One region of the Mesorhizobium sp. P2_F8 genome, then DNA from elsewhere that is predicted to be linked to it. Evidence: predicted binding sites of a transcription regulator. Region 1 holds the regulator's gene; the other holds the start of a gene.

Region 1 (3,408 bases):
CGAGAAGACGATGTCGCGGGTCCAGTGATGATTGGCAGGGATGTTGTCGACGATGGTTTCCGGATCACTGGCCGCCTTCAGGTCACCATTGCGGTAGGCAAAGCGCACGATGCTGTCACTGTTGGCGACATAGACCCATTGCGGGTCGTTGCCTGGCGGGTAGAAGGCGATGCCGTAGGGCTGGTTGAGATCGCCGGCAAAGATGCCGTCCTTCGCCGGCTTCGCGCTGCCCTCGGCAAGGCGATAGACGCGGATCTGGTTGGCTTCGCTGTCGGCGACGAACAGGTCGCCATTCGGCGCGGTGCGCACGACGCGCGGATTGTCGATGCCCGACGCGATCAGCTCGGCCGAAAAGCCCGGCGGCAATTTCAGCTCGGCGTCCGCCGGCCGGTCGGCGAGGCCGGCGCCGTTCGAGGCGGATTTGGTGACATAAGGCCTGGGCAGGTCTTGCGGCTTGATCAGGCGGCGCACCCCAGGCCTGTCGGCACGCCAGTCGCCGAAGGCGGCGGCACCCCTCAGTACCGGCTGCTCCGCTTGCTGGGCCAATGCAGCCGTCGTGAGAAACAGTGCGGCAGGAAACGCCAACCAAGCCAACCGGATCATTCTGTCCTCCACCTTGTCGCGAAGGAATCAACGGCCTGTTTGTTCCTCGGTTCCACCTCACACGATGAGCTGAAGTGAAACGGTCTCCAGCCTCAGGTGCCGGCGGCGTAGAAATCGTCGTCGAGGCGCTTTTCCAGTGCGACGAGATCGGCCGGCAGCGGCAGGCCCATGGCGCGCATTTCCTGCAGTTTCTCGCGCAACTGCTCCTGGATTTCGTGCTGGTCCTCCGGCTGGTTGACCATTTCCTCGAGCAACAGACTGATCCGGGCCTTGAATTCTTCGAGCGCCATCGTCGTCTCCTCGGTTACCCAGTTCAACGCAGCATGCGGGAAATCAGCTGCGCCGTATAGTCGACCATTGGCACGATGCGGGCATAGTTGAGCCGGGTCGGGCCGATGACGCCGAGTGCGCCGACGACGCGGGCGTCCTTGTCGCGATAGGGCGCGACGACCAGCGACGAGCCCGACAGCGAAAACAGCTTGTTTTCCGAACCGATGAAGATGCGCACGCCCGATCCCTGTTCGGCCAGGTCAAGCAGCTGGATCAGCCCATCCTGCGTCTCCATGTCCTCGAACAGGTGACGCAACAGTTCGATGTCGGCCTGGGCGGTGACGTTTTCGAGCAGGTTGGCGCGGCCACGCACGATGAGCCGCGCCGGCAGGCCGCTCTCGGCGCCGGCCCACACCGCCAGCCCCTTCTCGACCAGGTCTTGCGACAGCGTGTCGAGCGCGGCCCTGGTCTCCTCCTTGATGCGGGCAATCTCGATCCGCGCCTCGGCCAGCGTGCGGCCGCGAATATGGGCGTTGAGGAAATTCGAGGCTTCATGCAACTGCGAGACGGTGATGCCGGCCGGCAACTCGACGACGCGGTTTTCGACGTCGCCGTTTTGCGACACCAGCACCGCCAGCGCCTTGGTCGGCTCGAGCTGGATGAATTCGATGTGCTTCAGTGCCACCTCGTTCTTGGCGGCCAGCACCAGGCCGGCGCCTCGCGACATGCCCGACAGCATCTGGCTGGCCTCGGTCAGCATGTGTTCCAGCGTCGCACCCGAGCCGGACGCGCGCACCTGCGCCTCGATGGTGCGGCGCTCCTCGTCGGAGAGGTCGCCGAGTTCCATGAAGGCATCGACGAAGAAGCGCAGGCCGGCCTGCGTCGGCAACCGGCCGGCGGAAATGTGGGGGGCATAGATCAGGCCGAGATGCTCGAGGTCGCTCATCACGTTGCGGATGGTGGCGGGCGACAGTGAGGACGGCAGGATGCGCGACAGGCTGCGTGATCCCACGGGTTCGCCGTCCTTCAGGTAGGAATCGACGATGCGCCGGAAGATGTCGCGCGAACGCATGTCGAGCGACTGCAGCGCAGGCGACAGCAGACTGGGTTCGGCAACTGCCTTGGTCATTAGGCCAAAAACCTCCGGCCCAAGGATATAGACTTCACCATGGTCCGCGCAACCCACGTGGCTGAAGTCAGATCACCCGGGTGTCTGAAGTCAGATCACCGGCCATTTTCCTTTGCGCCACGCGCCCCATGTGGTTACAAGCCGGCCAAGAATCCGAAAAATGACGGGAAAGAAGCCTGAATGCGCCCCTCCAAACGCCAATTCGACGAAATGCGCGCCATCTCCTTTGAGCGCGGCGTCTCCAAGCATGCAGAAGGCTCATGCCTGGTGAAGTTCGGCGACACCCATGTCCTGTGCACCGCCAGCCTCGAGGAGAAGGTGCCGGGCTGGATGCGCAATTCCGGCAAGGGCTGGGTCACGGCGGAATACGGCATGCTGCCGCGCTCGACCGGCGAGCGCATGCGCCGCGAGGCTTCCGCCGGCAAGCAGGGCGGCCGCACGCTGGAAATACAGCGGCTGATCGGCCGCTCCTTGCGCGCCGTGGTCGACCTGCAGGCGCTGGGCGAGCAGCAGATCACCGTCGACTGCGACGTCATCCAGGCCGATGGCGGCACCCGTACGGCCTCGATCACCGGCGGCTGGGTGGCGCTGTATGATTGCCTGCGCTGGATGGAAGCCCGCCAGATGGCCAGCGTCGCCAAGGTGCTGAAGGACCATGTCGCTGCGATTTCCTGCGGCATCCATGACGGCCAGCCGGTCATCGATCTCGACTATCTCGAGGATTCCTCGGCCGGCACCGACGCCAATTTCGTCATGACCGGCAAGGGCGGCATCGTTGAGATCCAGGGCACCGCCGAGGGCGAGCCCTTTTCTGAGGACCAGTTCGCCGACCTGATGGGCCTGGCCAAGAAAGGCATCCAGCGCCTGGTCAGCCTGCAGCAGATGGCGGTGGTTTAGAGACGGGGCGCCACGTGATTCCCTCCGCCATCCTGGAATCGGCTCTCTACGTCACCGACCTCGACGCTGCTGAGAAGTTCTACACCGATATCCTCGGCCTCGACATGCTCGGCAAGGTCGACGGCAGGCACCTCTTCTTCCGCTGCGGACCGGGCGTATTGCTCATCTTCAACGCCGAGGCGACAAAAGTGCCGCCCGCGCCCGATGCGAGACTGAAAGTGCCGCCGCACGGCGCGGTCGGCGAGGGTCATCTCTGTTTTGCGGCCAGCGCCGACGAGATCGAGCGCTGGAAAGCGCATCTCGAGGCGAAGAAGATCGCCATAGAAAGCGAATTTGAATGGCCGCAAGGCGGGCGTTCGATCTATATACGCGACCCCTCGGGCAATTCGATCGAATTCGCCGAGCCACGGATCTGGGGCATATAATGCATTCGCCAACCATTCACTCGCTCGATGGAAAAAAGATCGTCGTCGCCAGCCACAATGTCGGCAAGCTGCGCGAGTTCGCCG
Region 2 (3,408 bases), on a different contig from region 1:
GTGGCCTTGATGTTGGCCGAAGCGCGCAGCAGGGCGACGCCGCCGCCTGCAACGATGCCTTCTTCCACGGCCGCGCGGGTCGCGTTGAGGGCGTCATCGACGCGGTCCTTCTTTTCCTTGACTTCGACTTCCGTCGCGCCGCCGACGCGGATCACCGCAACGCCGCCCGCGAGCTTCGCGAGACGTTCCTGCAGCTTCTCCTTGTCGTAGTCCGAGGTGGTCTCTTCGATCTGCTGCTTGATCTGGGCAACGCGGCCCTGGATCTCGGCCTTCTTGCCGGCGCCGTCGACGATGGTGGTGTTCTCCTTGGAGATCGACACCTTCTTGGCGCGGCCGAGCATGTTGAGGCCGACGTTCTCGAGCTTGATGCCGAGGTCTTCCGAAATGACCTGGCCACCGGTGAGGATGGCGATGTCTTCCAGCATGGCCTTGCGGCGATCACCGAAGCCCGGCGCCTTGACGGCGGCGATCTTCAGGCCGCCACGCAGCTTGTTGACGACCAGCGTGGCCAGAGCCTCGCCTTCGACGTCTTCCGAGATGATGAGCAGCGGCTTCGAGGTCTGCACGACGGCTTCGAGAACCGGCAGCATGGCCTGAAGGTTGGAGAGCTTCTTCTCGTGCAGGAGGATGTAGACGTCCTCGAGCTCGGCAACCATCTTGTCGGCGTTGGTGACGAAGTAGGGGCTGAGGTAGCCGCGGTCGAACTGCATGCCTTCGACGACTTCGAGTTCGGTCTCGGCGGTCTTGGCTTCCTCGACCGTGATGACGCCCTCGTTGCCGACCTTCTGCATCGCTTCCGCGATCATCTTGCCGACCGACTCGTCGCCATTGGCCGAGATCGTGCCGACCTGGGCAACTTCCTCGGAGGTCTTGATCTTCTTGGCAGCCTTGCCAAGCGCCGCGACGACTTCGGTCACGGCCAGATCGATGCCGCGCTTCAGGTCCATCGGGTTCATGCCTGCGGCAACCGACTTGTGGCCTTCCTGGACGATCGACTGCGCCAGAACGGTCGCGGTCGTGGTGCCGTCGCCGGCAATGTCGTTGGTCTTCGAAGCAACTTCGCGGACCATCTGCGCGCCCATGTTTTCGAACTTGTCCTCGAGCTCGATTTCCTTGGCGACGGTGACGCCGTCCTTGGTGATGCGCGGGGCGCCGAACGACTTGTCGATAACGACGTTGCGGCCCTTGGGGCCGAGCGTGACCTTCACCGCGTCGGCGAGGATGTTGACGCCGCGCAGCATGCGCTCGCGGGCATCACGGGAGAATTTTACGTCTTTGGCAGCCATTTTTAACTCCTGGCAAGGGCTTGGATTGAGCCCGGGAATTCAGTTGACGGAAAGTGCTGATATCAGCCGATGATGCCCATGATGTCGGATTCCTTCATGATCAGAAGGTCTTCGCCATTGAGCTTGACTTCGGTGCCCGACCACTTGCCGAACAGGATGCGGTCGCCGGCCTTGACGTCCAGCGGGACAAGCTTGCCGGCTTCGTCACGAGCGCCGGAGCCGACAGCGATGATCTCGCCTTCCTGCGGCTTTTCCTTTGCCGTATCGGGGATGATGATCCCGCCGGCGGTCTTGGATTCGGATTCGACCCGGCGAACGACCACGCGGTCATGAAGCGGGCGGAACTTCGACTTTGCCATTTTTTCTTCCTCGATGAGAACGGTGAGAACAGTTCCTCCGTCCGGCGACGCCGGACATATGGTTAGCACTCACCAATGGCGAGTGCTAACGTGGCGCTGAAATAGGCCGCCGGCCTGCCAGAGTCAAGGCGCGACACGCTGTTGAAACACGCGAAATTCGCATGAGGCGGCGGCTAGAGAAAGAGCCGCAACTGAGTGTGGATGATCGACCGGTAATCCTCGATGGTTTGCCGACTTTCCGCTTCGCCATCGGCAAGCGCCAGGCGCACCACACCACCGGCTAGCTGGAAGATCAGCAGAACGATGCGTTCGAACTGCTCGCGCTTCTCGGGGGCGAGCAGGGGACTGACGCGGTCGCAGAACATCTTGGCTTGATGCCGGGTTTCGGCGATGTCGAGATTCTTGAGCGCCTTGTCGGCCTGGATGGCGTTCTGCAAATCCTGGATGGCCGGATCGCCGGCGACACGGCTGTGATAGTCGTCAAGCAGCCGGTCGGCCGCCACGATCACGTCCTTGGCTTCGCGGATGTCGCTGATGATCGCTGTCAGCCGCGTGCGGCTGACCTCGGAAAACCGCTCGTAGAGCATTGCCAGGATCGCCGACTTGTTGGGAAAGTAATGGTAGACGGTGGCGATCGGTCCGCCCGCCAGCATGCCGACCTCCTTCATGGTCACGGCGTCGATGCCCTTTTCGCCGATCAGCCGCATGGTTGTCGACAGGATCGCGTCGATGCGCTCGCGGCTGCGCTCCTGCTTGGGTTTGCGCCTGGGTTCGGTGGCTGTTCGCGTTGCTTCCATCATGCACGGGTCTTTCGCACGAGTTTCCAAATTCTGATTGACAAAAAATATGATCAAGTATCAGTTTCTGAAATACTGACAGGTTGTCAGTTTTTTTGCCGCACGGCAAGGACGTTGGGAGGCGCCTTTGACTTCGACAGATACCGGGCACACCGGAAGCGGCGACTGGCTGGTCGGCAATCCCACCGGCAGGCAGCTCGCCTCGGCGCTGTGGATCGGTTCGGTCGGCCTGCTCATTCTCGGACTGCAACCGGTGCTGCTCGGCGCCCTTTTCACCGAGGGCCATGTCAGCGGCGATGAGCTGGCGCTGGTCGCCACCGCCGAGATGATCGCCATTGCCATCGGCTCGGCAATCGTGGCGATGCTGCTTTCGGCCCACAACATGCGCTGGAAAAGTGCGGCCCTCCTGCTCCTGTTGGCGCTGGCGAATGTTTGGACGGCCTATGCCGCCGGCGCCAACATGCTGATTGCGGCTCGCGCCCTGGCAGGCCTGGCCGAGGGCGGCCTGGTGGCGGTCGCCACCGAACTCATTGCCCGCTCGCGGCGGGCCGAGCGCATCGGCGGTTATTTCGTCACCATGCAGACGCTGGCGCAATGCGCGCTTGCCCTGCTGCTAGCGCTCTATGTCATCCCGGCAGCCGGGTCGGCGGGCGGCTTCATCGTTCTCGCCGTCGTCTGCGTTGCCTCGGTGGCGGTCGCCTTCACCGTTCCCAGTGACTATGCCGATCTGCCCAAGGAAGAGAATCTGGCCAATGTGCTGACGGTCCCCTCGATGACTGCGCTGCTGTCGGTCTTCTGCTACTTCATGTTCTTCGGCGCGGTGTGGGCCTTTCTGGAGCCGCTTGGCGCACAATACGGCATCGATGGCCGCACCGTCGGGCTGATCGTCTCGGCAAGCCTCGCGGTTCAGGTCCTGGGTGCGATGACAGCGACCGTCTTCGAGGCGCGCATCGATTACCGCCTTGC

Evidence for each region. Region 1 encodes HrcA, which represses chaperone genes, less so after heat shock. Its sites were predicted from a motif close to GTTAGCACTCNCNNNNNGNGAGTGCTAAC; they were not measured.
Region 2: a site for HrcA is predicted at 1,707-1,735, ahead of groES (co-chaperone GroES). Genes of this name have one in related genera too.

What each region holds. Positions count from the first base shown of each region.
Region 1 is NZ_JBFUFB010000009.1:281,506-284,913, forward strand. Features, by position in the region: gene AC1DZP_RS23155 (PQQ-dependent sugar dehydrogenase) at 1-603, opposite strand, end outside; gene AC1DZP_RS23160 (hypothetical protein) at 696-893, opposite strand; gene hrcA (heat-inducible transcriptional repressor HrcA) at 917-2,002, opposite strand; gene rph (ribonuclease PH) at 2,183-2,899, shown strand; gene AC1DZP_RS23175 (VOC family protein) at 2,914-3,324, shown strand; gene rdgB (RdgB/HAM1 family non-canonical purine NTP pyrophosphatase) at 3,339-3,408, shown strand, end outside.
Region 2 is NZ_JBFUFB010000010.1:209,561-212,968, forward strand. Features, by position in the region: gene groL (chaperonin GroEL) at 1-1,286, opposite strand, end outside; gene groES (co-chaperone GroES) at 1,349-1,645, opposite strand; gene AC1DZP_RS24730 (TetR/AcrR family transcriptional regulator) at 1,819-2,445, opposite strand; gene AC1DZP_RS24735 (MFS transporter) at 2,570-3,408, shown strand, end outside.